One region of the Streptomyces sp. NPDC088746 genome, then DNA from elsewhere that is predicted to be linked to it. Evidence: riboswitches for the same ligand, from Rfam matches in the RefSeq annotation. Region 1 holds a riboswitch; each other region holds the start of a gene.
What was found. A riboswitch is a leader RNA that binds a small molecule or an ion and turns the genes downstream of it on or off. The one in region 1 is predicted to bind cyclic di-AMP.
Positions count from the first base shown of each region.

Region 1 (7,231 bases):
CGCCTTGATCGTGGTGGGCGAGAGGCCCTTGTACGCGGGATGGGCGCCGACCTTCGTGGCGATGACGACATCGTCGCGGCGGGAGCGGGCCGCCAGCCACTTGCCGATGAGGGTCTCCGACTCACCGCCCTCGTTGCCCGGGACCCAGGCGGAGTAGGAGTCGGCGGTGTCGATGAAGTTGCCTCCGGCCGCCACGTACGCGTCGAGAACGGCGAAGGTGCGGTCCTCGTCGGCCGTCCAGCCGAAGACGTTGCCGCCGAGGGCGAGGGGGAAGACCTGGAGGCTCGAGGAACCGAGCGGGCGCAGAGAAGTCATACCCGGCGACAACGATCCGACTGAGGCGACTATTCCGTTTAGGGCCCGGACAGACCGACGGCCCTGACGTCGGGGGGTGGTGCGTCAGGGCCGTCGGGGTTCCGGTGCGCCGCGTGCGGCGCCGGCGTCCGAACGGGGTCGGTCAGCCGGCCCGACCAGGATCGGCCGGTGACCGAACGAAACCGGTCAGCGAAACCGGTCAGCGGGACCGGTCAGCCGGTCCGATCGGGAAAAGCCGGTCTCCGAGCGGGAGGAGCCGGTCTGCGAGCGGGATCAGATCGAGAGACCCTTGCTGCTCAGCCAGCCCATCGGGTCGATGCCGGTGCCGTCCGGGGTGTGGACCTCCAGGTGGAGGTGCGGTCCGGTCACGTTGCCGGTGGCGCCGACGCGGCCGATGGTCTCGCCCGTGGTGACCTTCTGTCCGGCGGTGACGTCCATCGAGGACTGGTGGCAGTACCAGATCTCCGTGCCGTCATCGAGCTCCAGGACCGTGCGGTAGCCGTACGAGCCGGACCAGCCGGCCGACTTCACGGTGCCGCTGTGCACGGCCTTGACCGGCGTGCCGGTAGGAGCCGCGAAGTCCAGGCCGGTGTGGTGGCCGGACGACCACATAGAACCGGACTGCCCGTAGGTCGAGGTGATGGTGTACGAGGAGGTCGGAACGGCGTAGCTGGCGGCGAGCTTGGCGAGGCGCTCGGCCTCGGCCTTCTTCTTCGCCGCCTCTTCGGCCGCCTTCTTCTTCGCGGCGGCCTTCGCCTCCGCCTCGCTCTGCTGCTTCGCCGCCTCGGCCGCGGCCGCCTCGGCCGCCGCCTGCTCCTCCGCCGCCTTGGCCTCGGCCTCGGCTCCGGCCTGCTGCTGCTCGGCCTGCTGGAGGATGCGCGCGCGGAGCGCCTCACCCGCGTCGGTGGTGCCCTGCTCGGCCTCGGCGGCGGTGATGCCCGCGCTCGTCAGCGGGGCGGACGCGGCGACCGTCTCGTGGTCCGCGTCGGTGTCGCCGGACATGAACGCACCCACGCCGGGAAGGGACTTGGCGTCAGGGAGATTGTCCGCGATGGAATCGGGAAGAGAAATGGAGACCGGCGGCTTGCTCTGGGCGGTGGCCATGCCACCCGCTCCGACGGCCGCGATGACGCCGACGCCGAGGACGGTGGAGCTACGGGCGAGACCGCGCTGCTTGGCCACGCGGTGCCGGCCGCGTACGGGACGGATGGACTCCTCGGTGGGGTTCCATTCCTCCCAAGTCCTGTCCTCGTGACCGAGGCTGTCGGCCCTGAAGGATGACGGGGCCTCGGGGGCAGGCTGATTGGACGCCACGTGGGCGCACTCCTTTCCTTCCTTCTCGCCTACCGGGTTAGCTGACGGGTTCGGAGCAGGAAGGTCTCCTACGGACCCCTTCGCCTCTCGCGAGACACAGGTGTCCGATTCACCCCATGTAGGTGGTTCCCCGGTTCCCTTGCGGAATTCGGCGCTGCGCACGGTGCCGTCTCTTGCGACGGCGGGTACAACCGCGCTGCGTTATCGAACGTTAATAGACACCCGGGTCCGATTCCAAGCTGTTCCCGTAGATCAGTCATGGCTGCGGCCTGGACTTTAAGGTGTCAAACGGGCGCAAACGGGCGAGTTGAGCGCCCCTCATCCGGCCGCCAGTTTCTGACGGTACGTCAAATGTTATGCGGAGCGAGGTCCTTCGACTACCGACGGTCGCGACCGGTCATTCACGGTCCCGCCCCACGATCTTCACCGTCGTCCGCCGCTCCTGCTGACCCCGCGCAGGACGGCCGACCGCGAGGAGCGCGAGGTCGTCCGTCGACCGGCCGCCGGTGTGCAGCCGTACGTCGTCGGTGAGCGCGGACAGAAGCTCCTCGGGCCCCGGGAAGAGCCGGCCGCGCAGCCGGGCCGCCGGATCGTAGAAGACGCCCTTCGCGTCCCGCGCCTCCGAGAGCCCGTCGGTGAACGTCAGGAACATCGACCCGGCCGGCAGTGTCCACTCGTCCGACCGGTCCGGCCACGCGTCCAGCCCCATCCCGAGCGGCAGCGCGGGCGCCGTCGGCGCCAGCACGTCGAGCGTCCCGTCCGCGTGCAGGACGAGCGGCTCGGGGTGCCCGCGGTTGACGACCCGCAGGACGTCCGACCCGGACGGGATCTCCGCGACCACAGCGGTGACGAACCCCTCCATGGAGTCGAGCCCGCCCCGCCGCGAGCCCTCACGGGCCAGCGCCCGCTCCAGCCGCTGCACGACCCCCTCCAGCGACATCTCCTGCTCGGCGGCCTCCCGGAACGCACCGATCACGACGGCCACCGCGGCCACGGCGTCCAGCCCCTTGCCCCGTACGTCCCCGAGGACCAGGCGCACCCCGTACGGCGTGTCCGCGACCGCGAACAGGTCGCCGCCGACGAACTCGTCCGCCTGGGCCGCCTCGTACCGCGCCGCGACCTGCAGCCCGCCGATGCGGTCATCGGGCGTCGGGAGCACCGCGCGCATCGCGGTCTCCGCGATGACCCTCGCCGAGGCCAGCTGTTCGTTCCTGCGGCGCACCACGCGGTTGATGACGAGGGAGAGCGCGGAGACCGTGACCAGGGTGAGCAGGTCGGTGACCGGCACGACTCTGCCGAGCTCGCCGTCCGAGATCCGGATGGCCAGCACCACGAGGATCGCGGCCGCCCCGACACGGACGGTGCTGGCCAGCGAGAAGAAGGGTGCGGCGATCAGCGGCGCCGCGGCGAAGAGCGGAACAGCGGAGACCACGGTCGGCGTCGCGAGGTCGAGAACGACGCCGGCACCGATCATCAGAGCCGGCAGCGCGCGCACGAAAATCCGGGAACGGGAGTTCCCAGGTGCGGTCCCCCGCCGTCCGTCCCGCTTCCCCACCTGTGCGCTCCTGCCCGCTCCACCCACGGGTGCGGACGGTACCGCGCCCCACCCAGGCTGGCCGGAGCCGCGCCGAACGGCGACTCTTCATCGGCCGAAGGGAGGAGCGCCCGGAGCCCCCGCCCGCCGGTGGTCAGCCGGGTAGCCGGTGCTGCGCGTAGATCGTCAGTGCGTCCCGTACGAAGACGGCGGTTCCGTCCCCGTGGCGATCGTAGTTCCTCCCGAACCGGGGATCGGCGACGTACATCTCCCCGATGCCTGTGACATACGCGCGCGTGACCTCCATGGTCACCGACAGCCACGCGCAGTGCCGACGCGCGATGTCCTGCACCTCGTCGCTGCCGGCCTCCAGGCCGGCCGCCCTGGCCGCCCCGTAGTCCCGGGCGATGGCATCGTGCGCGTCCTGGAAGCGGGCGCGCCCGTCCTCGCTCAGCCCGCGCCACCACCGGCCGCTCCGCTCGTACGCCTCCTCGCCCCAACGCTCGGTGACCTCCTGCTCGTACGCCGTGTGGTCGAAGCCGTCGAGCACTTCCTCGGCCATGAGTTCCTCCCCTTCCTCGGTCCTGCGGAGAGTGGTCCGCACCGAGGCGATCTGCCGCCCGATGCGCTCGCGCTCCTGTTCCAGCAGGCGCAGATGGGCCCGGAGCGCCGCCGAGGTGTCCCGCTGCCCTTCCAGCACGTCCTTGATCGCGGGCAGCGGGAGCCCCAGCTCCCGCAGGAGCAGAACGCGCTGGAGCCGGACCAGGGCCTCCTGGTCGTAATAGCGGTAGCCGTTGGCACCCGTGCGGCTCGGCACGAGGAGACCGATGTCGCCGTAGTGCCGGAGCGTCCGGCTCGTGGTGCCGGCCCGTCGGGCGATTTCCTGGATGGACCACTCCATGCCGGAACGCTAGATCTTTACGCAGCGTCAAGGTCAAGCCCCGCAGGGACGGCCGGGTGCCGGCATACGACAGAGGCCCGGATCCTCGAAAGGATCCGGGCCTCTGTCTTCAGTAGCGGGGACAGGATTTGAACCTGCGACCTCTGGGTTATGAGCCCAGCGAGCTACCGAGCTGCTCCACCCCGCGCCGTTGTGATTGCAACTCTACGCCATCCGGGACGGTGCTCCGACCACTTATGGCCGCACCCGCCCCGCGCCCCTGACGAGCGGGGGCCCCACGCCCCCGGCGCAATGCGTCAACACAGGGCGCATACCGTGCAGTTGCCGGGCGCGGTGACGCGCTCAAGGGTGTTTCCGCACCCCCCGATCTCGCGCGTCGCCCGCCTGGAGGGCTACCGGATGTCCACACCACACAGACCCGCCCGATCCCCCCGGCCACGCCGCAGGGCCGAGCCGGAGCCGTGCCCCGGCCAGGACCCGGGGCACGGCTCCGCGATTGCGCGGCATCCGGCGCGGCGGGACGCTGGAGGGGCAAGCCTTTCGGTGTTCGGTCCCGTCTGCGCGGCATTCCAGGTGCCGGCGTCGGCCCAGCTGCCTCACCCGACGCGGGGGTGTGCCAGGGGAGGCCGGGCGCATGTGTGCGCTAGGAGACGATCATGGACGGCACCCTGCTCGAAACGATGAGAACAGCTCTGCGCGGCCCGGTCATCGGCCCGGACGACCAGGAGTACGGGCAGGCCCGGGCGGTCTACAACGGCATGATCGACAAGAGGCCGGCAGCCGTGGTCCGGTGCCGCGACACGGCGGATGTCATGGCTGCCGTCGACTTCGTCCGCGAGAACGGCCTGGACGTCGCCGTCCGGGGCGGCGGGCACAGCGGCCCCGGCCTCGGCCTCCGGGACGACGCCGTGACGCTCGACCTCTCGCCCATGCACGGCGTACGGGTCGACCCGGCCACCCAGACCGCCCAGGCGGACGGCGGTGCGACGCTGGGAGACCTCGACCACGTCACCCATGCCTTCGGCCTCGCCACCCCGGCGGGGATCATGTCCACGACCGGCGTCGGCGGGCTCACCCTCGGCGGCGGGCACGGCTACCTCACCCGGAAGTACGGCCTCTCGGTGGACAACCTGGTCTCCGCGGACGTGGTCCTGGCCGACGGCAGCTTCGTCGCCACGAATCCGAGCGAGCACCCCGACCTGTTCTGGGCGCTCCGTGGCGGCGGCGGCAACTTCGGCATCGTCACGTCGTTCGACTTCGAGCTGCACCCCGTCGACACAGTGGGCGTCGGTATCACCGTCTGGCCCCTGGAGCTCTTCCATGACGTCATGCGCTGGTACCGCGACTTCCTGCCGCAGGCACCGGACGACCTGTACGGCTTCTTCGCCTCGCTGAGCGTCCCGCCGGGCCCGCCCTTCCCCGAGGAGATACACGGCCGGAAGATGTGCGGGGTCATCTGGTCCTCGACGGCCGACCCGGACTCCCTGGGCGAGACCCTCGCCGTGGTGAACGAACCGGGGCCGCCCGCCTTCCACTTCACCTCGCCGATGCCCTATCCGGCGCTGCAGTCGATGTTCGACACACTGATGCCGTCCGGCCTCCAGTGGTACTGGCGCGGGGACTTCTTCGACCGGATCACGGACGACGCCGTCGACGTGCACGCCGCCTTCGCCGAGAAGCTCCCCACCGGCCTGTCGACCATGCACCTGTACCCGGTCGACGGAGCCGCCGGCCGGGTCGGCCCCGACGACACCGCCTGGGCCTACCGCGACGCGCTCTGGTCGGGCGTCATCGCCGGCATCGATCCCGACCCGGCCAACGCGGCGGCGCTGCGGGAGTGGGCCGTAGGCTACTGGGAGGCGCTGCACCCGCACTCCATGGGTGGCGGCTACGTGAACTTCCTCGGCACGGGCGAGTCCCAGGACCGGGTCCGGGCCACCTACCGCGGCCACCACGACCGGCTCGCGGAGATCAAGCGGTCCTACGACCCGCACAACCTCTTCCACGCAAACCAGAACATCGAGCCCGCACCGCCGCACTGACCGTCACGCCGGGCTCGCAATACCGGGGGAAAGCCGTGCTGGGAGGGTTACAGTCTGCATGCACCGCTTGATGATCCGGACGCCCCCGGAGCGGCGCGGCACCGGTAGCGGCACATCGTCGCCCTACCGGTCAGGACCGGTCCGGCATGCACCGCAGCGATTCGGTCACGGGGCTCTCACCGCACACCTACGTACAGGACACCTGAGATGACCGACACGCCTGCCCGCACGGCCCAGCGCCACCACGACGCGGCCTCCGCGGCCACGACCGCCGACACGGGCGCCTCGCCGCTGCCCACTCCTCAGTACGCGGGCCTGTTCATCGAGCCCGACCTGCCCCCGGTCGCCGACGAGCCCGAATGACCGGGCTGCCGTGACCGGCCCCGCGGGTCCCTCCGGGAGCGGCCGGCCCGAGTGACCGGTACGGCCGCACGGTCGTTGGGAGACCATGCGCATCCGTATCGGCGTGGTCGTCCTCGCAGTGGTCCTGCTGATCGCCGCGTTCATCTCGAACATCCCGACAGAGGCCGAGACCGAGGCGGCCTGCCGGCGGGCCCTCGACAACACGTCGACGTGGACCTTCCGGCCGGACGTCTGCCTGGACGTGTCCGCGGAGACCTACCGGACGTTCCTCCTGATGTACCAGTTGCGGGAGGAGGGCCTGGACTGAGGGGGAGGGCGGGCCTCCGGCCCGTCAGCCCTGTTGTTCCTTCCACTCCGCCTGGGCCTCGTCGAGGTCCTCGGCGAACGTGTCCAGGAAGTCCTTGGCGCTGGTCTTGCCGAGCAGCACCTTCTGGAAGCCCGATTCGCTGTCGGCCTTGGACAGGGTGTTCCAGTCCGGCAGGTAGTAGGGCAGCTGGACGATCTTGGTGTCGCCCGAGAACAGCGCCTCGGCACCGAGCCGGGTGGTCTCGGCCTCGTCGAGCCAGGGGTCCTCGGCGGCTTCCTTGTTGGCCGGGATCAGGCCGGCGGACTCGCTGAACTTGGAGTTCGAGGCGTGGGACGCGGCGAACTCGATGAACTTCCAGGCCGCCGCCTTGTTCTCGGACGACTTGAGCAGCCCCAGGCCGGAGACCGGGTTGGAGACCATCACCCGGGTGCCGTCGGCCAGTTCGGGCTGCGGGA
Region 1 covers NZ_JBIVLA010000010.1:275,506-282,736, reverse strand. Annotated here, with positions in the region: gene ACIP63_RS34285 (aldo/keto reductase) at 1-315, opposite strand, end outside; gene ACIP63_RS34280 (M23 family metallopeptidase) at 589-1,629, opposite strand; cyclic di-AMP (ydaO/yuaA leader) riboswitch at 1,641-1,793, opposite strand; gene ACIP63_RS34275 (PP2C family protein-serine/threonine phosphatase) at 2,027-3,184, opposite strand; gene ACIP63_RS34270 (MerR family transcriptional regulator) at 3,318-4,064, opposite strand; tRNA gene ACIP63_RS34265 (tRNA-Met) at 4,178-4,251, opposite strand; gene ACIP63_RS34260 (FAD-binding oxidoreductase) at 4,721-6,106, shown strand; gene ACIP63_RS34255 (hypothetical protein) at 6,314-6,469, shown strand; gene ACIP63_RS34250 (hypothetical protein) at 6,555-6,776, shown strand; gene ACIP63_RS34245 (ABC transporter substrate-binding protein) at 6,801-7,231, opposite strand, start outside.

Region 2 (7,231 bases), on a different contig from region 1:
TCGCCAAGCAGCTGTTCATCTCGGTGAAGACGGTCGAGTCCCATGTCTCGGCCGTGCTGCGCAAGCTCCAGCTCTCCAACCGGCACGAACTGACCCGGTGGGCCACGGCGCGTCGGCTGGTCTGAGCCCGGCCCGTGCTCAGGCGGGTCCGAGCGAGATGTTGAGCTTCTCGCCGGTCCTGCGGTAGCCGACGCCCGCGTAGATCCGCTCGACGTCGGGGCCGCCCGGCTCCAGCCACACGGTGGTGAAGCCGCGCTCGAACGCGGCGCGGGTCAGCCACGCGGAGAGGGCCGCGCCGACGCCCCGGCGGCGGAAGGCGTCGGCGACGGCCAGACCGGCCAGTTCGCCGATGCCGTCGGCCGGGGCCGAGCAGCCGCCCGCTCCGGCGGGCCGGCCGTCCACGGTGGCCAGGGCCGAGACGCCGCCGCTCTCCGTCGCCCGGCGCAGCCAGGCGATCTCGCCGTCGTCGGGGCCGCCCTCCCCGCCGAAACCGGTGTGCTGGACGGCGGCCGCGGAGGTGAACTCCGCGTCGGTGACGGGCTCGGCGATGCGGAGGCCGTCCACCGGCTTGGGTGCGAGCAGGCCGTCGGCGGTGCAGGCCATGACGGGTGCGCGGTTCTCGACGGTGAAACCGGCCGCCAGCAGGGCCGGTTCGACCGCGGGCGCCCAGGCGGGCAGGAACTCCAGCCGGGGCAGCCGGTCGTGCTCACGGAACGCGGTGACCAGGTCGGCGACGTCCTGTGCGGTGGGTTCGGCCCCCTGGTCGGGGATGGCGTAGTTGGCGAACTTCAGCTCCCAGCCCGGGTTGTGGCGCACCGTGAAGGGGCCGACCCGGTAGTGGTCCGGCGAGCGGAGAGCGAGCGTACGGGCGTAGTTCTGGATGGCGGTGTCCATGGGCCCGGGAGCCTATGCGACCCGGGTCGCACCCGCGAAAGGCATTTCGCTGATCGGCGCGATACGGACGGGGGCGCCCGGGCGCGGGGCGTGGATCATCTGGCCGCCGCCGATGTAGAGCCCGACGTGGGTGACCCCGGAGTAGAAGAACACCAGGTCCCCCGGGGCGAGTTCGGACCGGGAGACGCGTTGGCCCGCGTTGATCTGGGTGTACGTCGTACGGGGCAGGGAGACTCCCGCCGCGCGCCAGGCGGCCTGCGTGAGGCCGGAGCAGTCGAAGGACGCGGGGCCGGTGGCGCCCCAGACGTACGGCTTGCCGAGCGCCCCGTACGCGAAGTCGACGGCCTGTGCCGCACGGGCGTTGGGAGCGGCCACGGAACCGCGCGGGACGCCCCGGTCGGCGCGTACGGCGCTGCCGCCGTGCGCGGCGTCGGCCGAGCGCTCGTAGCCGGCGCGCTGCTCGGCCGTGAGGGTGGCCAGCAGCTTCCTGGCGTCGGCGAGCTTGGTGCGGACCGCGTCCTTGTGCTTCTTCAGGTCGGCCCGGCGTGAGGCGAGGACCTCCAGCTCGTCCTGGGCCCGGGCGCGCAGCTGGGCGATTTCGCCGACCTGCCGTCGTACGCCCTGGAGCGCACCGGCCTGACGGTCGCCCGCCCGGTCCTCGTAGGAGGCGCGCTCCAGATACTCGTCCGGGTCGGAGGAGAGGGCCAGCCGGACGGCGGGGTCGATGCCGGCGCTGCGGTACTGCGCGGTGGCGAACGAGCCGAGGGCGTCGCGCGCGGCGTTGAGACGCTCGGTCCGGCGGGCGGCCTCGTCCCGGAGGGCTTCGAGGGACTTCTCGGAGGCCTCCGCCTCCTCCTTCGCGCCGTTGTACTTCTCCGTGGCCACCTCGGCGTCGTGGTAGAGCCGGTCGACCTTGGCCTCGACCTGGGCCGGGGTGAGCTGGGGGTCGGCCTGGGCGGCGCCTTCGAGGGCGGTCGCGGTCGCGGCCCCGGCGAGGGCGAGGGTGGCTGCTGTGCGGGCAGCAGGTCCGGTGAACAGACGCTGCTTGGGCTTGCGGTGAGCGGCTTCTCGATGGGCGGCCACGGGGGTGGTGCGTCCTTCCGTTCGACTGCCCGTCGGTGGGTGCCGCGGGCCCGCCGGGGTCCGGCGGCGGGTCACCACAGGGGGGAGTGGCCCGCCGCCGGATTCCTGGCGGGGCGACCGGGGCCGCCCGGTACGGGGGCGGTGGTGCAGAGCCGGTCACCTGGGAGGGACGGTAAACCCGGCGCACAGGGAAGAGGTGTAATGACAGCTATTGCCCTCATATGCTGTTTCGTTTCCGTCGGTTGACCGGAAAAATCAACCGGAGTCCGGCAATCCGCTCAGGATCCGGGGGAACTCATCAGTAAGTCGTACCTGGCCGAAGAGTGGTGATATCGCCGCGGTTAGGCTGCCGCCATGGACGTACTCATCAATGTCTTCGTGGCCCTGCACATCATCGGTATCGCCTCCCTGCTGGGCGGCTTCCTGACCCAGATGAAGGCCATGGGGACAGGCACGGCGCGCTTCGTCCCGGCCATGCTGCACGGCGCGCTCACCATGCTCGTCACGGGTGTCGCCCTGGTCGGGCTCAACCAGGCCGACGACCAGAGCGTGAACAACGTCAAGATCGGCGTCAAGCTGCTGGTCCTGATCGTGGTCCTGGCGCTCGTCTATGTGAAGCGGGACGAGGAGAAGGTCGGCAAGGGCGCGTTCGCCGCCGTCGGCGGGCTGACGGTCGCCAACATCTTCATCGCCACGCTCTGGACCTGAGCGCGCACGGGCGGGCCCGGGACTCTGCCCCGGGCCCGCCCGCCGGTGGTGCTCCCGCGCGTCACGCGGGGCGCACGCTGCCGTAGATCGGCATGTAGTAGATCGACTCCTCGCGGACGTTCGCACCCGGCTTCGGCGCGTGGATCATCATGCCGTCGCCCTTGTAGATGCCGACGTGGCTGATGTCGTCGTAGAAGAAGACCAGGTCCCCCGGCCGCAGATCCGCCGTGGCCACCCGGGTGCCGACCTCGACCTGGTCCCAGGTGGTGCGGGGCAGATCGACCCCCGCCTCCTTCCAGGCCGCCTGGGTGAGCCCGGAGCAGTCGTACGAGGACGGGCCCGTCGCCCCCCAGACGTACGGCTTGCCGATCTGGGCGCGTGCGAAGGCCAGGACCTTCTCGGCCTTCGAGGCGTAGCCGCTGTCGGAGCCCGTGCCGCCGGTCTCCGTGCCGGTGCCGGTGCCGGTGCCGCTGCCCGAGCCGGCCTCCTCCTTCGCGGCCTGCTCGGCCTTCTCCTTCTCGGCCTGCTGCCGGGCCAGCTCCTCGGCCTTGCGCTTGGCCTCGGCCTCCTTCTTGCGCTCCAGCTCCGCGAGCCGCGCCTTCTCCTCGGCCGTCAGCTTCGACAGCAGCGAGCGGGCCTCGGTGAGCTTCGTCTGCACCTGCTGCTTGCTGGTACGCAGGGTGGCCTGCGACTCGGTGAGCGTCTCCAGGCTCTTCGTCGCCTCGACGCGCTTGGCCGCCGCCTCCTTCTGCTGCGTACGGAAGTCGGCGACCGCCTTCTGCTGCTGGCTGGTCATCCGGGCCATCAGCTGGTCCTGGTCGAAGTACGACTGCGGGTCGTCCGCGAGGAAGAACGTCGCGGTCGGAGCGATCGAGCCGCTGCGGTACTGCGCGGTGGCGTAGTTGCCCAGCTCCCGGCGCGTCTCGTTGAGCTTGTCGGCCCGCTTCGCCGCGGCCTCCAGCAGCGCGTCGACCTTGGAGCGCTGCTCGGCCGACGCGCTCTTCGCCTTGTTGTACTGCTGCGTCGCGGTGCCGGCCTGCCGGTAGAGGGCGTCGACCTTCTTCTGCACTTCCTCGATGCTGGGCTTGGGCTCGGCGGGGGCGGCCGTCGCGCTCTGGGTGGAGAGCAGGGTGACGGAGGCGAGCGCCGCGGTCGTGAGACCGACGGCGGGGGTGGTGGTGCGCACCCGGGTGCGCGGCTTGCGATGCGACGGCAAGGCCGGCATCTCCTTCCGTGGGACCGCCTACCGGGTTAGCTGTCGGGTTCGGGCGGAACGGAAGGCTGCCCTACGGTCCGGTGGAGACGGGCCGATTCACCCCGGTGATGCGTGTGGGTCCCCGGTTCCGGACACCCTTCGGGGGAGTACGGATTCGGCGGGGGCGCCCGTGCGGCGCGGTTCGCCTCAAGGGGGTACGGGGCACCCGTCGGAGCACGCTAGCCAACCCGTGGTGTCCCTGTGAAGGTTGATGTTCGATATGCCCGATACATTTTCGTGACCTTTTCCGGGCGGTGGCCCCCGGGCCGGGAAACCGCCCCGGAATCTTACGTTCCGTGGACGGACGATCTCGTTGCGCACACGGTCCGGGCCCTTGTCGCCGATGCGGCCCGGGTTGTCGGTGCGGCGCCCTAGACTCGTTAGGCGATGAGCAGCCTCTTTGACGACAGTTTCCTGACCGGCCTCCAGCAAGCGGAGGACGGCCCCCCGCCGCCCCCTGAGGAGCACGCGCCCGAAGGGGTGCCGGAGGGCCTCTTCGAGGACGTCTTCGACGCGCCTCCGCCGCCGCGCGACGCCTACTACCGCGACGGCGCCCCGCGCCCCGTCATCGACTCCGCCGCGCTGCTCGAAGGGCTGAACACCGAGCAGCGCGCCGCCGTCGTGCACGCCGGGGCCCCGCTGCTCATCGTCGCCGGGGCCGGCTCGGGCAAGACCAGGGTGCTCACCCACCGGATCGCCCACCTTCTGGCCGAGCGCGGTGTGCACCCGGGGCAGATCCTCGCGATCACCTTCACCAACAAGGCCGCCGGCGAGATGAAGGAGCGCGTCGAGGACCTCGTCGGCCCGCGCGCCAACGCCATGTGGGTCATGACGTTCCACAGCGCCTGTGTGAGGATCCTGCGCCGCGAGTCGAAGCGCCTGGGCTTCACCTCGTCGTTCTCGATCTACGACGCCGCCGACTCCAAGCGGCTGATGGCGCTGGTCTGCCGCGATCTGGACCTCGACCCGAAGCGCTACCCGCCGAAGTCGTTCACGGCGAAGGTGTCGAACCTGAAGAACGAGCTCATCGACGAGGAGACGTTCGCGGGGCAGGCGGCCGACGGCTTCGAGAAGACGCTGGCCCAGGCCTACGCGCTCTACCAGGCGCGGCTCCGCGAGGCCAACGCCCTGGACTTCGACGACATCATCATGACGGCGGTGCACCTGCTCCAGGCGTTCCCCGACGTCGCCGAGCACTACCGCCGCCGCTTCCGGCACGTCCTCGTCGACGAGTACCAGGACACCAACCACGCGCAGTACACCCTGGTGCGCGAGCTGGTGGGCCCGGCCGGCGAGGACGACGCCCCGGGTGAGCTGTGCGTCGTCGGTGACGCGGACCAGTCGATCTACGCCTTCCGCGGCGCGACCATCCGCAACATCCTCCAGTTCGAGGAGGACTATCCGGACGCGACCACGATCATGCTGGAGCAGAACTACCGCTCCACGCAGACGATCCTCTCCGCGGCCAACGCCGTCATCGAGCGCAACGAGAGCCGCCGCCCCAAGAACCTCTGGACGAACGCCGGCGCCGGCACCAGGATCGCGGGCTACGTCGCGGACACCGAGCACGACGAGGCGCAGTTCGTCGCCGACGAGATCGACCGGCTGACGGACTCCGGGGACGCGAAGGCGGGCGACGTCGCCGTCTTCTACCGCACGAACGCCCAGTCCCGTGTCTTCGAAGAGATCTTCATCCGCGTCGGACTGCCCTACAAGGTCGTCGGCGGAGTGCGCTTCTACGAGCGCAAGGAGGTCAGGGACGTCCTGGCCTACCTCCGGGTGCTGTCCAACCCCGAGGACACCGTCCCGCTGCGCCGCATCCTCAACGTGCCCAAGCGGGGCATCGGCGACCGGGCCGAGGCGATGATCGACGCCCTGTCGATGCGCGAGAAGATCTCCTTCCCGCAGGCGCTGCGCCGGGTGGACGAGGCGTACGGCATGGCGGCCCGGTCGGCGAACGCCGTGAAGCGGTTCAACACGCTGATGGAGGAGCTCCGCACGATCGTGGAGTCCGGCGCGGGCCCGGCGGTCGTGGTGGAGGCCGTCATGGAGCGGACCGGCTATCTCGCCGAGCTCCAGGCGTCCACCGACCCACAGGACGAGACCCGTATCGAAAACCTCCAGGAGCTCGCCTCCGTCGCCCTCGAATTCGAGCAGGAGCGGGCGGAGGAGGAGGGTGCGGGCACCCTCGCCGAGTTCCTGGAGAAGGTCGCACTCGTCGCCGACGCCGACCAGATCCCCGACGAGGACGAGGACGGCTCCGGTGTCGTCACGCTGATGACGCTGCACACCGCGAAGGGCCTCGAATTCCCCGTGGTGTTCCTGACGGGCATGGAGGACGGCGTCTTCCCGCACATGCGCGCGCTGGGACAGGTCAAGGAGCTGGAGGAGGAGCGCCGGCTCGCCTACGTGGGCATCACGCGCGCCCGTGAGCGCCTGTATCTGACCCGGGCGTCGATGCGGAGTGCGTGGGGGCAGCCCTCGTACAACCCGCCGTCGCGGTTCCTGGAGGAGATCCCGGACCAGCACCTGGAGTGGAAGCGCAAGGGCCCGATGGCGGCTCCGGCGGGGCCGACGTCCGGCATCACGTCGTCGCTGTCCTCGTCGCGCTCGAAGTCCGGGCCGTCGGGGTTCGCGACCCGGCGCACCTCCGAGAAGCCGGTGGTCACGCTGGTGGCCGGGGACCGGGTCACGCACGACCAGTTCGGCCTGGGCACGGTGACAGCGGTCGAAGGATTCGGCGACCAGGCGAAGGCGACGGTCGACTTCGGCGACGAGCGGCCCAAGAAGCTGCTGCTGCGCTACGCGCCGGTCGAGAAGCTCTGACCCGGGCCGGCCGTCACACGGGGGCAGCCCTCATGTGACGGCCGGACTCAGTTCGGGTTGATGCCGTGGCTGCGGAGCCAGGGCATGGGGTCGATCGCGGAGCCGCCACCGGGCCGTACCTCGAAGTGCAGGTGCGGGCCGGTGGAGTTGCCGGAGTTCCCCGAGTAGGCGATGACGTCGCCCGCCTTGACGGAGCCGGAGCGGATCTTCGTGGTGCTGAGGTGGCAGTACCACGTCTCGGTGCCGTCGGCCGCGGTGACGATGGCCATGTTCCCGTAGGCGCTGTTCCACTGGGTGCGGACCGTGCCGTCGGTCGCCGCCATGACGGGCGTGCCGTAGGAGACGGGGAAGTCGATGCCCGTGTGGACGGACATCCAGTTCACACCGGCCTGGCCGTAGGTGGCGCTGAGGCCGTGCTGCTTCACCGGCAGCACGAACTTGGGACGCGCGGCCTCGATGCGCGCG
Region 2 covers NZ_JBIVLA010000002.1:556,566-563,796, forward strand. Annotated here, with positions in the region: gene ACIP63_RS10050 (response regulator transcription factor) at 1-125, shown strand, start outside; gene ACIP63_RS10055 (GNAT family N-acetyltransferase) at 139-894, opposite strand; gene ACIP63_RS10060 (NlpC/P60 family protein) at 907-1,977, opposite strand; gene ACIP63_RS10065 (hypothetical protein) at 2,332-2,685, shown strand; gene ACIP63_RS10070 (NlpC/P60 family protein) at 2,747-3,910, opposite strand; cyclic di-AMP (ydaO/yuaA leader) riboswitch at 3,909-4,071, opposite strand; gene pcrA (DNA helicase PcrA) at 4,328-6,766, shown strand; gene ACIP63_RS10080 (M23 family metallopeptidase) at 6,814-7,231, opposite strand, start outside.
Region 2: it holds a riboswitch for cyclic di-AMP, as region 1 does, so the genes downstream of both, ACIP63_RS10070 (NlpC/P60 family protein) here and ACIP63_RS34280 (M23 family metallopeptidase) in region 1, are expected to answer to the same signal.

Region 3 (7,231 bases), on a different contig from region 1:
CGCCCATCGCGATGACCAGGTAGTCGAAGGGCAGCTCGTAGGCCTCGCCGACGAGCGGCGCGACCGTGGCGACCTTGCGGTCCTGATCGATGGTCGTGACACGGCCGGTGAGAACCTCTGCCTTGGGCAGCACGCGTCGCAGCGGGACGACGACATGCCGAGGCGAGATGCTGCCGGCAGCAGCTTCGGGGAGGAAGGGCTGGTACGTCATGTACGAGCGCGGGTCGACGACCGTGACGGTCGCCTCTCCATACCGCATCTTCTTCAGAATGCGACGAGCTGCGTACAGGCCTACGTACCCACCGCCTACAACGAGGATCCTGGGACGCTCCGTGGTGCTCATGCCATCGAGTATCCACCCCCCTCGGGGGGCATGCTCGTGAGCCCCTTCACAAGGTATGCGCCACCCTCTGCTACACTTCGCCGCCCACGTGACCCAGGTCATGGTGCGGACGGGGAACCACGACGTTCCGGCGAACGTTGTTCACCACTTGTGAGCTGGCCCTTGAGCCCTCCGGCAAGTCGAACCAACCGCCGGGGACACGCCGACGCCACACCCTCGAAACGCTCCCGCAGCACACTCGCGCGGGCCTCCGGGCGGCCCGCACCGCCCTTCAGGAGCAGAACTTCGGCCGGTAGGGCCGAATTCCTTGTGAAGAAGTTCACGAACTTCGTCGGGGCGCCTCACGAAAGCCCCCTCCGAACGGGTCCGGAGGGGGCTCCACAAGCTCAAAGGTGCAGGCCGGGAAGCGTTTGAGCGCCGCCTCACCACCCCCGCGCCCCCGCTGTGATCAGGCCGCCGACCAGGCGATCCCGTCGAGGATGTCGTGCTCGCTGACGACGACCTCCCGCGCACCGGTCCGCTCCATCACCGCGAGCAGGACGAGCGCCCCCGAGGCGATCACATCGACCCGGCCCGGGTGCATCGCGGGGATCGCGGCCCGCTCCTCGTGCGTCGAGGCGAGCAGCCGCGCGGTGATCTCCCGGACCTGCGCGAGGGACACGCGGGAGTGGTGGATCGCCTCGGAGTCGTACTCCTCGAGCCCGAGCGCCATGGCGGCGACGGTCGTGACCGTCCCGGCGAGGCCCACGAGCGTCGCCGCCGAGGAGATCGGCACGCTCTCCTCCGCCAGATCCAAGGCTGCCCCGACGTCCGCGCGGATCGCGGCGATCCGGTCGGGCGTGGGCGGGTCCACCACGGCCCCGTCCAGGACCAGATGACGCTCGGTCATGCGTACGCAGCCGATGTCCACGGACCGGGCCGCACGGACGCGGTCGTCCCCGACCACGAACTCGGTGGAGCCGCCGCCGATGTCCACCACGAGGTAGGGCTTCTCCAGGTGATCGCTGCCCACCAGCTCCTTGGTGGCGCCGTCGAACGAGAGCTGCGCCTCCTCGTCCCCCGTGACGACCTCCGGCTCGACCCCCAGGATGTCCAGGACGCCGCGGACGAACGTGTCGCTGTTCTCCGCGTCGCGGGAGGCGGACGTGGCGACGAACCGGATCCGCTCGGCGCCGAGCTCCTTGACCGCCTCCGCGTACTCGCGGCACGCGTCGAAGGTGCGCTCCAGCGCCTCGGGGGCCAGCCGGCCCGTCCGGTCGACGCCCTGGCCGAGCCGGACGATCCGCATCCGGCGGTCGATCTCGGCGAACGCTCCGGTGGCGGGGTCCACGTCCGCGACGAGCAGGCGGATGGAGTTGGTACCGCAGTCGATGGCGGCAACGCGGGTCATGGGGCTCCTGTGGTTGTACGTGTACGGCGGCGGATCAGGAAGCGCCGGGCCCGGCGTCGTCGGAGCCGCACGGCGTGACGCACGGCCCCTTCGCCCACCACTCCGGCAGCATCGCGATCGCCTCGTCACCCAGCGGGTTGACCCCGGGGCCGGCCGCCAGCGAGTGGCCGACCAGGACGTGCAGGCACTTCACCCGGTCCGGCATGCCGCCCGCGCTCGGGAAGCCCTCCAGGACCTCGATGGCGTCACGGCGCGCGATGTAGTCCTCGTGCGCGGCACGGTAGGCGGCGGCCAGCTCCGGATCCGTGGTGAGCCGCTCGGTCATCTCCTTCATGACCCCGTTGGCCTCCAGCGTGCCGATCGCCGAGGCGGCACGCGGACAGGTCAGGTAATACGTCGTCGGGAACGGCGTGCCGTCCTCCAGACGGGGCTGCGTCTCGACCACGTCCGGGTTGCCGCAGGGGCAGCGGTGCGCGATGGCACGCAGCCCGCGCGGCGGCCGGCCGAGCTGGAGCTCGAACGCGGCGATGTCCGCGGCGGTGGGCGTGGTGGATTCGGTCTGCGGAGGGGGCGTGTCCATGCCTGCCTTGAATGTCATCGGTCGGACTGTATGAAGTGGTGCGGGGAGCCGGCTCGGTGCGTACGCGAGGTCATTCGCGGTCCGCGCTGTCGACGCCGTCCCAGAGGTTCGAGTGCCAGGGCCGCCCCGTCGCCCCCGGCTCCCCCCGGCGCACCTCGGCCGCGTCCGGGTCGACCACCGTATAACCGGTCTCGCCGGGCAGCACGTAGTGGAGGTGCTGGCGCGCGAGACGGCGGATGTACGCGTCGTCCTTGAGCCGCGCCTTCTCGTCACGCAGCTCCTCGGTCCGCTCGTGCGCCTCCCGCGAGAGCCTCTCCTGATCGGCGATCTGGTCGCGCTGGGAGATGTACTGCCGCATGGGATACGCGAGGGCGACCACCAGGGAGCAGACGATCAGCGCCAGGAACGCGGCCCGCCCGGTGAGCCGTGAACGGCGGGCCTGGCGGCGGTTCTGGGACCGGTAGACGCGGGCCGCCGTCTGCTCACCGAGCAGCCGCAGCCTGGTCGCGGTGGAGAACCGGTCGCGGTCCTTCCCGGCCATGTCTCACGCCTCCCCGTTACGCACGTCCGTCCCCGCACACGGTACGGGACCGGATGCGGGGACGGTCGGAGGCTGGTGCTCCGGACTCGGGCTGTCAGCCCTCGAAGCGGAACCGCGGGAACGCCGAACGACCGGCGTACACCGCGGCGTCGTCGAGGATCTCCTCGATGCGCAGCAGCTGGTTGTACTTGGCGACGCGGTCCGAGCGGGCCGGGGCACCGGTCTTGATCTGGCCGCAGTTCACCGCGACGGCGAGGTCGGCGATGGTGACGTCCTCGGTCTCACCGGAGCGGTGGGACATCATGCACTTGAAGCCGTTGCGCTGGGCCAGCTCGACGGCGTCCAGGGTCTCGGTCAGCGAACCGATCTGGTTGACCTTGACGAGCAGGGCGTTGGCCGAGCCCTCCTCGATGCCGCGGGCGAGGCGCTCGGGGTTGGTGACGAACAGGTCGTCGCCCACGATCTGCACCTTCGAGCCGAGCTTGTCGGTGATGACCTTCCAGCCCGCCCAGTCGTCCTCGTACAGCGGGTCCTCGATGGAGACCAGCGGGTACGCGGAGACGAGCTCCTCGTAGTACTCGGTCATCTCGGCGGCCGAGCGGGACTTGCCCTCGAACTCGTAGACGCCGTCCTTGTAGAACTCGGACGCGGCGACGTCGAGCGCGAGCGCGATGTCGCGGCCCGGGACGTAACCGGCCTCCTTGACGGCCTCGAGGATGAGGTCGAGGGCGGCGCGGTTGGACTCCAGGTTGGGGGCGAAGCCGCCCTCGTCACCGAGACCGGTGGACAGGCCCTTGGTCTTCAGGACCTTCTTCAGCGTGTGGTAGATCTCCGCACCCCAGCGGAGGGCCTCGGAGAAGGACTCGGCGCCGATCGGCGCGATCATGAACTCCTGGATGTCCACGTTGGAGTCGGCGTGCGAGCCGCCGTTCAGGATGTTCATCATCGGAACGGGCAGCAGGTGCGCGTTCGGGCCGCCGAGGTAGCGGAACAGCGGGAGGTCGGAGGCCTCGGACGCGGCGTGCGCCACGGCCAGCGAGACACCGAGGATGGCGTTGGCGCCGAGGGAGCCCTTGTTCTCGGTCGCGTCCAGGTCGAACATCGCCTGGTCGATGAGGCGCTGCTCGGTGGCGTCGTAACCGACGAGCTCCGGGCCGATCTGCTCGATCACGGCGAGGACGGCCTTCTCGACGCCCTTGCCCTGGTAGCGGTTGGGGTCACCGTCGCGAAGCTCAATGGCCTCGAACGCACCGGTGGAGGCGCCGGACGGAACAGCAGCACGTCCCGTGCTGCCGTCGTCGAGGCCAACCTCGACCTCGACCGTGGGGTTGCCCCGGGAGTCGAGGATTTCCCTGGCTACGACGACGTCGATGGACGGCACGAGGCATCTCCTTCTGGGATCTGACACTGGTTGTGCAGGGTCACTGTGGCCTTGCGCCACGAGCCTAACCGGCTCGGCGCGCTCCGTCGGCCGTCCGCCCGTCCCCTGGGACGAAAAAGGACCCAAGGGCCTGCATTCCGGGCAAAGCTCCAGAATTCTACTGACGAGTAACCACAACAGTTGAACACTCACGCCTACGGCGAGCCCCCGTCCGCACCCCGCCAGGGGGCCCGGACACGGCCCCGGCCCGGCGCGCGGGGGGTCTGCGCGCCGGGCCGGGCTCCGGGGCAGGAGGAAGACCCCGGGTCACTACCGACTGTTCCGGGTTCCGACTACTTCAGGTGGAGCTGCTGTCCCGGGAAGATCAGGTCGGCCTTGTCGACGATGTCGTCGTTCAGCTTGAACAGCTTCTGCCAGCCGCCCTTGACCTTCTTCGCGTCGGCGATCTTGCTGAGGGTGTCGCCGGACTTCACCTTGTACTCGCCGTCACCCTTCTCGACCTTCTCGCCGGTGGGGGTGGTGACGGTCTTCTCGGGGGCCGCGCGCTTCTCGCTGCGCGTGGTGGGCTGCTCGGCCTTGCGCTCCGGCGCGGCCTGCGGTGCCGTGTCGCCGTTCTTGCCGGAGCCGGTGTCGACACCCGGGTCCACACCGTCGTTCGTCAGACCGCCGGCGCCGGCGCAGGCCCAGGCGCCCGGGCCCTGAAGGTCGAGGAGCTTCTCGGCGGCGGCTATCTGCTGGTCCTTGGTGGCCAGGTCGGCGCGGGAGGCGTACTGGGTGCCGCCGGCGGCCGCCCAGCTGGACTGCGAGAACTGCAGGCCGCCGTAGTAGCCGTTGCCGGTATTGATGGACCAGTTGCCACCCGACTCGCACTGGGCGACAGCGTCCCAGGTCTCGACGGAGGCGGCGGAGGCGCCGGTCGCGCCCATCAGCGGTACGACGACCGCGGCACCGGTGACACCGGCCAGGGTCGCGACACGGACGGCCTTGGACGGGCGGCGGTGCTTGCCCTTGCTGGAAAGCAGCATGGTTCTCCTCACCGACGCCTACGAGGTGAGCTGTCGGGTTCGGGCCTGTGAGTTGCCCGGTCGCCCTCACTCTCGGACGACTTCACCCCTAGCCGTGTCTCCGCCCGTCTTCCGACGGCCGGGTCCGGCGCTTACCTGGGTCCCCCGCTCCTGCCTACGGCGCTTTACGCGTCGGTTCCCTTCGGCCGACGGCAGGATTCGGCGTGACGGTCGAAGGTGCCCGCGGTGCGAGCGGCTCCGACCGTAAACACACGCAACCCCCACATTCAAAGATGGACATAACGGCCAATCAGCCCGTAACGGCTGGATGCGGAGGATCGTTTTCGCAGGTCGGAGCCAATATGGACGGAGCGGACGGACCGGGCGCACCAGTTGACGCAAAGAGACCCATGTCTCACTTACGCATAAGTGGACATAGGCCTCTGAACTGCCCCCGCTTTCGGGGTGTTTTCACGTTTTTGATCAGTTGGCGGCGGTCTCCGCCCGGCTACCCCGCGCGTCCGCCCCGAGGTCCAGGGTCTGGCCGGGAAGGATCAGGTCCGGGTCGGAGCCCAGCTCGTCCTTGTTGGCCGCGTAGAGCGCGGTCCAGCCGCCGGGAAGCTCCTGCGCGTCGGCGATCGCCCAGAGGTTGTCGCCCTCGCGGACGGTGTACGTCCCCTCCGCGCCCTGACGCGCGCCGGACTCACCGCGCGAGGCGTGGCGGCCGGACTCGCGCCCGTCGTCCTGGCCCGGCCGGGCGCTCGCCTCGGGGGCCGGCGTCCCGCGGTGCTTGCCGCCGTTCGCCGTGTCGTCCGTCGCCGTGTCGCCCTTCGGGGCGCCGGACGTCCCGGAGGCCTCGGGGGACGGAGTGGCGGACGGCGTCGAGCCGGCGTCGTCGCCCTCGTCCGTCTTACCGTCGGACGCGCCCTGGCCCGCCTCGCCCGTCGCGTCGGAGTCGTCCGAGCCGGCGGCCTCGTCCGAACTGTCCGCAGGGTCGGTCGCGTCGGAGGAAGGCGTCCCGGACGGCGTCGCCGAATCCGAGGGCTCGGCGGAGGGCTCGGCGGAGGGCTCGGCGGACTCCTCGCTGCCCGGGTCGACGCCGGGCAGGCCCGCGTCCAGGGAGAGCCCGGAGATCACCGAGCAGCTGGCCCACGCCTGCGGCCCCTTGTCGTCCAGGATCTTCTCCGCGACCGCAATCTGCTGCGAGCGGCTGGCGAGGTCGGCGCGCGGCGCGTACGCCGTGCCACCGTAGGCCGACCAGGTGTCCTCCGAGAGCTGCAGGCCGCCGTAGTAGCCGTTGCCGAGGTCGGCACTCCACATGCCACCGCTCTCGCACTCGGCGACCCGGTCCCAGGTCGACGCGTCAGCGGCCTGCGCGCCGCCCGCGCTGAGCAGCGGGATGGCGATGGCCGATCCGGTGACGCCTGCGGCGACGACGATGGCGGGTGCCTGACGAGGGCGACGGTGTCTGCCGGTCGCGGAGCCCATGGGATTGCCTTCCGTGTGACTGACGTGTGACGGGTGAGTCGAACGGTGAACCTAGCCGTACTCGAACGTGTGTCACAAGTCGATGCAGCGGAGATCACGTGAAAGTCACAGAGTTGACAGGCTGTCACTTTTTTCCGCCGAACGCCCGGGGCCGAACTCCACGGGAAGCGTGCGCAGTCCACGCATGATGAGCCCGCCGCGCCAGCGCAAATCGGCAGGTTCTGCGGCAAGCCGCAGGTCGGGAAGGCGCCGCAGCAGCGTCGCCAGCGCCACCTGCCCCTCCAGCCGGGCCAGCGGCGCACCCAGGCAGTAGTGGATGCCGTGCCCGTATCCGAGGTGCTGATTGTCACTGCGCGCGAGATCCAGGGTGTCCGCATCCTGGAACCGCTCCGGGTCCCGGTCGGCGCAGTGCATCGGCCCCTTGATGCCACGACACGACCGGGCCGACATCAGAGAGAAGGAGGTGACGTAGGGGTATCCGCCTCGACCACCTCGGGGGCAGTG
Region 3 covers NZ_JBIVLA010000008.1:100,291-107,521, forward strand. Annotated here, with positions in the region: gene ACIP63_RS30070 (NAD(P)/FAD-dependent oxidoreductase) at 1-343, opposite strand, end outside; gene ACIP63_RS30075 (exopolyphosphatase) at 792-1,733, opposite strand; gene ACIP63_RS30080 (DUF501 domain-containing protein) at 1,768-2,313, opposite strand; gene ACIP63_RS30085 (septum formation initiator family protein) at 2,384-2,854, opposite strand; gene eno (phosphopyruvate hydratase) at 2,949-4,235, opposite strand; gene ACIP63_RS30095 (transglycosylase family protein) at 4,568-5,260, opposite strand; cyclic di-AMP (ydaO/yuaA leader) riboswitch at 5,261-5,432, opposite strand; gene ACIP63_RS30100 (transglycosylase family protein) at 5,723-6,727, opposite strand; partial or broken gene ACIP63_RS30105 (cytochrome P450) at 6,833-7,132, opposite strand; partial or broken gene ACIP63_RS30110 (hypothetical protein) at 7,177-7,231, opposite strand, start outside.
Region 3: it holds a riboswitch for cyclic di-AMP, as region 1 does, so the genes downstream of both, ACIP63_RS30095 (transglycosylase family protein) here and ACIP63_RS34280 (M23 family metallopeptidase) in region 1, are expected to answer to the same signal.

Region 4 (7,231 bases), on a different contig from region 1:
CCCTGCGCACTGGGCCTGGCCACGCCCACCGCCCTGCTCGTCGGCACCGGCCGCGGGGCGCAGCTCGGCATCCTGATCAAGGGACCGGAGGTCCTGGAGAACACCCGCAGGGCCGACACGATCCTGCTCGACAAGACGGGCACCGTCACCACGGGCCGCATGACGCTGCTGAAGGTCCACGCGGCCGCCTCCACGGACGAGGCCGAAGTGCTGCGCCTCGGGGGCGCACTGGAGCACTCCTCCGAACACCCGATCGCCCGGGCCGTCGCCGAGGGCGCCGCCGGGACCGTGGGCACGCTGCCCACACCCGAGGGCTTCACCAACGTCCCCGGCCTCGGCGTGCAGGGCGTCGTCGAGGGTCACGCGGTCCTCGTCGGCCGGGAGAAGCTGCTGGCCGACTGGTCGATCGAGCTCCCCGAAGAGCTCAGGAAGGCCAAGGACCTGGCCGAGCAGGACGGGCGGACCGTGATCGCGGTGGCCTGGGACGGCGAGGCGCGTGCGGTCCTGGAGGTCGCCGACGCCGTCAAGGAGACCAGCGCCGAAGCGGTCCGGCGGCTGCGCGGCCTCGGGCTCACCCCCGTCCTGCTGACCGGTGACAACAAGGCGGTCGCCGCAGCCGTCGCGGCCGAGGTCGGCATCGACGAGGTCATCGCCGAGGTGATGCCGCAGGACAAGGTCGAGGTCGTCAAGAGGCTCCAGGCGGAAGGACGCAGCGTCGCCATGGTCGGCGACGGGGTCAACGACGCGGCCGCGCTCGCCCAGGCGGACCTGGGCCTGTCCATGGGGACGGGCACGGACGCCGCCATCGAGGCCGGCGACCTGACTCTCGTACGCGGGGACCTGCGGGTGGCCGCCGACGCGATCCGGCTCTCCCGCAGGACGCTGGGCACGATCCGCTCGAACCTGTTCTGGGCCTTCGCCTACAACGTGGCGGCCCTCCCGCTCGCGGCCGCCGGCCTGCTCAACCCCATGATCGCGGGTGCGGCCATGGCGTTCTCGTCGGTCTTCGTCGTCGGCAACAGCCTCCGGCTGCGCGGCTTCCGCGCCGCAGGCTGAAAGGGCGTCCGCGCCCCGCGGACCCGCGTCCCTCGACAGGGGCGCGGGAATCGGTGAGCGGGTAGGTTCGGGGCGTGGCCACTCTGCTGATCGTGCATCACACTCCGTCGCCCAACTGCCAGGCGCTTTTCGAGGCAGTGCTCTCCGGCGCGACGACGGAGGACATCGAAGGCGTTCGGGTCGTGCGACGGGCGGCCCTCTCCGCCACGGCCTCCGATGTGCTCGCGGCCGACGGCTACCTCCTCGGCACCCCGGCGAACCTCGGGTACATGTCCGGCGCCCTGAAACACTTCTTCGACCAGGTCTATTACCCGTGCCTGGACGGGACGAAGGGCCGGCCCTTCGGCTACTACGTGCACGGCGGCAACGACGTCACCGGCGCCGTACGGGGCATCGAGACGATCACCACGGGCCTCGGATGGCGGCGTGCGGCCGACGCCGTGACCGTCACCGGTGAGCCGGGCAAGGCCGACACGGAAGCGTGCTGGGAACTGGGGGCGACCCTCGCCGCCGGACTGATGGACTGACGGACTCCCGGCTACGGTCGCCCTCACACCGCCCGGACCGACACCTACGGGGCATGGCGTCACTCCCGGGCGGCAGCTCCCGGACGGCAGATGCCGCGTCAGGTGCGGTCGATGTGCACGCTGGTCGACTTCACACGGGCCGTGGCCTGCATGCCGACCTCGAGTCCCAGTTCCTCCACGGCTTCCCGGGTCAGCAGCGAGACGAGGCGGTGCGGGCCGGCCTGGATCTCGACCTGTGCCGCTACGTCGCCCAGCTTCACCGCGGTGACGATGCCGGGGAAGGCGTTGCGCGCCGAGGTGTAGGGGACCTCCTCCTCGCCGGGGGAGGCCTGGCCGACCTCGATCGAGAACGCGGCCAGATCACGGCCGTCGATGAGGCGGCGCCCGCCCTCGTCGCGATGGGTCGCTACCCGGCCGGCGTCCGCCCAGCGGCGGGCGGTGTCCGGGCTCACGCCGAGAAGACGTGCCGCCTGCCCGATGGTGTAGGTCTGCATGTGCTGCACGATATTGCTCACTAGCTAGCATATGCAAGGTTTTAATATGAAGCATCTTGCATATGCGCAATGCCCCGCGGGTTCGTGGGGAACCGGTGAGCCTTCGCCGGGCGCCTGATCCGCCGAAAGCGCCCTTCACCCGCCCCGCTCAGCGCGGTCTCCACGTGAGCTTGCCGCCGCCCACCCAGCGGATGACGGCCGGGTCGTCGAGGTCGTGGACCGGAATGCCGGCTGCCGCGGCGGCGATCAGCACATCGGTCATCGCCGTCGCGCTCCCGATCACCTCTCCGTCGATCTCCACGATCCGGAAGGGGGGATCCCCGGGCTGGACGGGCAGGACGGTGATCCGGGGCGCCGAGGCGAGAGGGCTTTCAGTCATAGGCGGATCGGTTCCACGCGGGCGCCCTCGGTATGCGCCTGGGCCTCAGCTGTGAGTCGTATGCCCGGTTTGAGGTGGTTTTTTGGAATTAATCCTGTAATCCATAAAAGGCCATTTCGTGTGACCTGAGGCCTTCGCGCGGGCGCAAAACACCCGAATCGGACTCCGTGACCAGGGTCACTTCATGGATCCCGGACGCGGGGGTACGGCAGTCGGTTCCCTTCTGCGCCAAGAGAAATGGGAGACGCGATGTGGGGTGGATTACATGAATTCCCGAGAATTGATCTTGCGAATGAATTGTGATCATCGCGCCAGGCTTGTTCCTTTCCCTATTTCTCGCCTACGGTCACCATCACTCCGGGCGGAACGCCGAATCCTGCCGCCGTCCGGTTACCCGACCACTTCTCGTACGGCAGGAGCGGGGGACCCAAGTAAGCGCCGATCCGGTTTCCGGAGCGGCTCGGGGTGAAGTCGCATTCACATGCGGCCGGGCATCTCCAGCCCGAACCCGACAGCTCACTTCGCAGGCGACGGAGAGGAATTCAGCATGCCCGAAAACGGTAAGCACCGTCGTTTCAGGACCAGTTCGCTCACCCGCGGCATCATCGCCGTGAGCACGGGCGGAGCCGCCCTGGCCCTCCCTGTGATCGGTGCGACCGGCGCCTTCGCGGCCCCGGCCCAGCCGGCCGCCGTGGAAAAGGCTGCGACCTCGACTGCCGCGTCCGGCAAGGGAATTGCCGCGCAGCAGTCCAAGTCCACCACCTATTCCGTGATCTTGGGTGACACCCTTGCAAAGATCGCACGCGAGCATTCCGTGAACGGTGGCTGGAAGGCCCTGTACGAGGACAACGAGAAGGTTGTCGGCGGAAACCCCGACCTGATTCACCCCGGTCTGAAGCTGACCATCGGCGGCAAGGTCGAGAACAAGTCGGCCGACAAGGGTGACAAGGCCGAATCCAAGGCCTCCGCCTCGTCCGACCGTGCCGCGGAGAGCGCCGACCGCGCCGACCGCTCCGAGCGCACGAGCACCCCCACCGCCGCGGAAGGCGCACCCGCCGCCGCCGAGGCCGCTCCGGCGGCCGAGCCGGTGTCGTACACGAACGACCTCGACGGCTGGATCAAGGAGTCGCTCGCCGTCATGGCCGAGCACGGCATCCCCGGCAGCTACGAGGGCATCCACCGGAACATCATCCGTGAGTCCGCGGGCGACCCCCAGGCCATCAACAACTGGGACATCAACGCGATCAACGGCGTCCCGTCCAAGGGCCTGCTGCAGGTCATCGACCCGACCTTCCAGGCCTACCACGTGCCCGGTACGTCGATGGACAGCTACGACCCGGTCGCCAACATCACGGCCGCGTGCAACTACGCCGCGGACAGGTACGGCTCCATCGACAACGTCTTCGGGGCCTACTGAGCCTCGCCGAGGCGGGACCACTGACGCACGGGCGTGTGACAGAGGGACGGAAGTGACGGGTGGTGCGGGTTCGGCGGAACCCGCACCACCCGTCGTCCGTTTTCCGGCGCCCGATCGGGTCCGGAGGCCCCGCGTCGTCGGCGTCACGGCCGTCGAGGCGTGGCCGACAGGCCGGGCGGGGCACGGGTGACTGGTCTCGTACAGGTTCGTCGTCCATACTGCCCGCCGTGGAGCAGCGCATAGATTCGAACACGAAGCCCGAGTTCGCCGCGGGGACAGACCCGGCGTACATCCCCGGCCTGACGGCCCCTGCCCCCGCGCGGACGGAGGCGGAGGCGGAGGCGGAGAAGGCGGCGCCCCAGAAGCCCGAGGAGGCCGAGGAGACCCGGGAGACCGGGACCGCGGACGCGCTCCCCGAGGGGGCCGTGGACGGATCCGCGGCCGCCCCCGAGGACTCCGCCGTGGACGGCACGGCCGGGGGCGACGACGAGGCTCCGGCCGACGGGACGGACCCGGAGGCCGAGGCCGTGCCCGCCGGCGGGAGTGGCGCCGACGAGGACGGCCCCGTCTTCGAGGTCAGCGACCGGCGCGGATCCATCAGGGTGGACGCGGACGGCGTCCGCTTCCGCCTCGACGACCAGGAGGCGGAGTTCGACTGGGCCGAGATCGGCGCGGTGGAGGTCAGGACCGGCCGCTTCGGGCGCCGGTTCACCGTGACGGTCCACCTGTCGAGCCGCCGGTGGTTCAACGCCGAGGTCGAGGCCGGATCGCGGGGCGACCTCAAGGGGTGGACGGCGGAGCTCGACGAGGCGCTGGACGCCTACTTCGAAGAGGCCTGACCTCTTCGGGGCATGGCTGAGCACCGGGCCGGTCGTCCGGCCCGGTGCTCAGCCATGCCGTGGAACCGTCAGGCTCCCGGAGCCGTGCCGAGCACCACCGACCGGGTCAGGTGGCGCGGAAGGTCGGGGTCGAGGCCGCGGGCCGCCGCGCGGGCGATCGCCAGCCGCTGGACCCGGACCAGGTCGGCCAGCGGGTCCAGTCCGCTCTCCACCCAGCGGGCCCCGGTCGCCTGCACCTGCTCCCGCAGCCCCTCCGGAGCGGCGCCGAACATCCAGGTCGCCGTCCCGGCCGTGGCGATGCTGATGGGGCCGTGGCGGTACTCCATCGCCGGATACGACTCCGTCCAGGACAGGGACGCCTCCTTCATCTTGAGCGCCGCCTCGTTGGCGATCCCCACCGTCCACCCCTGCCCCAGGAAGCTGAACTGGGAGCATTCCAGGAGCCCTTCGGGCAGCGGCTCCGCCAGCGCGGTCTCCGCGTCCCGTACGACGTCCTCGGTGTGCAGCCCGAGATGGGCGCGGAACAGCGTCAGCGCGGTCGTCGCGAACCTCGTCTGGACCACGGACCGTTCGTCGGCGAAGTCGAGGACCACCACATCGTCGGCCGCGGCCATCACCGGGGTCCGCGGGTCCGCGGTGACGGCGACGGTCCGGGTGGCGCCCCGCAGGCGCGTCAGCAGGCCGAGGATCTCCGTGGTCGTCCCCGACCGCGTCAACGCGACGACCCGGTCGTACGTGCGCCCGAAGGGGAACTCGGAGGCGGCGTAGGCGTCCGACTCGCCCTGCCCGGAATCCTCGCGGAGCGAGGCGTACGCCTGTGCCATGTAATACGACGTTCCGCAGCCGACGACGGCGATGCGCTCACCGGTGGCGGGCAGGGCCGCCTTCCGGTCGGCAGCGACCTCCGCGGCACGGCGCCAGCACTCGGGCTGGCCGGCTGTCTCGGTCTCGACATGCGACATGTCCGCACTCCGCTTCCGCTGCTGCTCGCACCTGGTGGGACGGGGCTGTGTGAAATCGACGCCCGCTTGTTCGATTCTGCATATTACATGGGTCAATCGAGCAAGAACAAGCAAAGTGTTCACGCCTCCGTAACCGAAGATGGGGCGGTTTTTGGCCATGCTCGGTGGGTAGCCGACCCGATCCGGTTCCGTCGAGGCTGTGCGGGTATCGGTCGCATGGCGCGACCTCCGCTGCCGACATCCCGTACATCGGGCGGAAAATCACCTGTCGGACCGCTTCTCGGCAACCCCGGACGGTCACCGGACGGCGGTGGGTGGCCCCGGTGAGGGGCGATTTCACGTCATCGGACACGTGCGTCGGCCGAGTTCGAACGCGCGGCCGGAATGCGGTCGGCATAATCAGCCCATGTCGATCACGGGCGGGGAAGTCGTGGACCTCGGCAGGGGTCTGTACGCCTGGCTGCCGCCGGAGCGTGGCTGGGGCCTGGCCAACTGCGGTCTGCTCGTGTCGCCGCGCGGGGGACTGTGGATCGACACCCCGTACGACACGATGATGGCCGGTCAGTTCCTGGTGGAGAGCCAGAAGCGGCTGCCCGACGGGGTGGGCGTCGACCGTGTGATCGTCACCCACGCCAACGGCGACCACTTCTGGGGCGCCGGGGTGCTTCCGGACGCGGAGATCATCGCGACGCGCGAGGCCCGCGAGCACATCCATTACGATCCCACCCCGCAGCAGCAGCACGCCCTGGTGGCCGGAAGTGATCCCTCCACTCCCCTCGGTGCGTACTTCAGCCGTCACTTCGGCGTCTTCGACTGGTCCGCCACCGACGTGGTGTCTCCGACGACCTACTTCACCGGTGAGCTCGAACTGACCCTGGGGGAGCACACGGTCCAGGTGTCGTCCCTGCCGCCCGCGCACACGGAGGGCGACCTGATCGTGTACCTGCCCGCGCAGCGCGCGGTGTTCAGCGGGGACGTCATCTTCTCCTCCACCCCCCGGCAGCCCGGGGACCACCCGGTGCACTGGGCGGGGCCCCTGGACAACGTGATCGACGCCTGCGAACGCGTCCTGGCCACCGGCGCCGAGGTGATCGTGCCGGGGCACGGGCCGGTGCTCGACCCTGCCGGAGTGCGCGGGCACATGGACTACCTCGCATACGTACGCGACCGCGCCCACGCCCTCCACGCGGCGGGAGTGCCCGCGGTCGAGGCGGCCCGCCGGGTGATCGCCGAGGGCCGGTACCCGGAGCTCGGTCTGCCCGAGCGGCTCGTGGTGACCATCGGGAGCGAGTACCGCCACCTGGACGGTTCCGAACTCCCCGGCGTCCTCCAGGTGATGGCCGACGTGGCAGCCGTCGCCCGGGAGACGGACGCGGCGGGCACCGGAGGGTCGGCGTGACGGCCCGCCGACACGGCAGCCGGGCGTTCCGCGCCGGCGCGGGCTGTCGACCGTCCCCGACAACAGAGACGTGGTGACGCCGTGCCGGCATGGATCGTGGCCCTCATCGCCGTCGTGGTGGCGGTCTGGTCGGCCGTACGCATGCACCACGCCAGGCT
Region 4 covers NZ_JBIVLA010000006.1:203,803-211,033, forward strand. Annotated here, with positions in the region: gene ACIP63_RS26030 (heavy metal translocating P-type ATPase) at 1-1,056, shown strand, start outside; gene ACIP63_RS26035 (flavodoxin family protein) at 1,131-1,583, shown strand; gene ACIP63_RS26040 (helix-turn-helix transcriptional regulator) at 1,682-2,077, opposite strand; gene ACIP63_RS26045 (hypothetical protein) at 2,226-2,456, opposite strand; cyclic di-AMP (ydaO/yuaA leader) riboswitch at 2,814-2,999, shown strand; gene ACIP63_RS26050 (transglycosylase SLT domain-containing protein) at 3,004-3,873, shown strand; gene ACIP63_RS26055 (hypothetical protein) at 4,101-4,712, shown strand; gene ACIP63_RS26060 (SIS domain-containing protein) at 4,781-5,674, opposite strand; gene ACIP63_RS26065 (MBL fold metallo-hydrolase) at 6,081-7,073, shown strand; gene ACIP63_RS26070 (ATP-binding protein) at 7,155-7,231, shown strand, end outside.
Region 4: it holds a riboswitch for cyclic di-AMP, as region 1 does, so the genes downstream of both, ACIP63_RS26050 (transglycosylase SLT domain-containing protein) here and ACIP63_RS34280 (M23 family metallopeptidase) in region 1, are expected to answer to the same signal.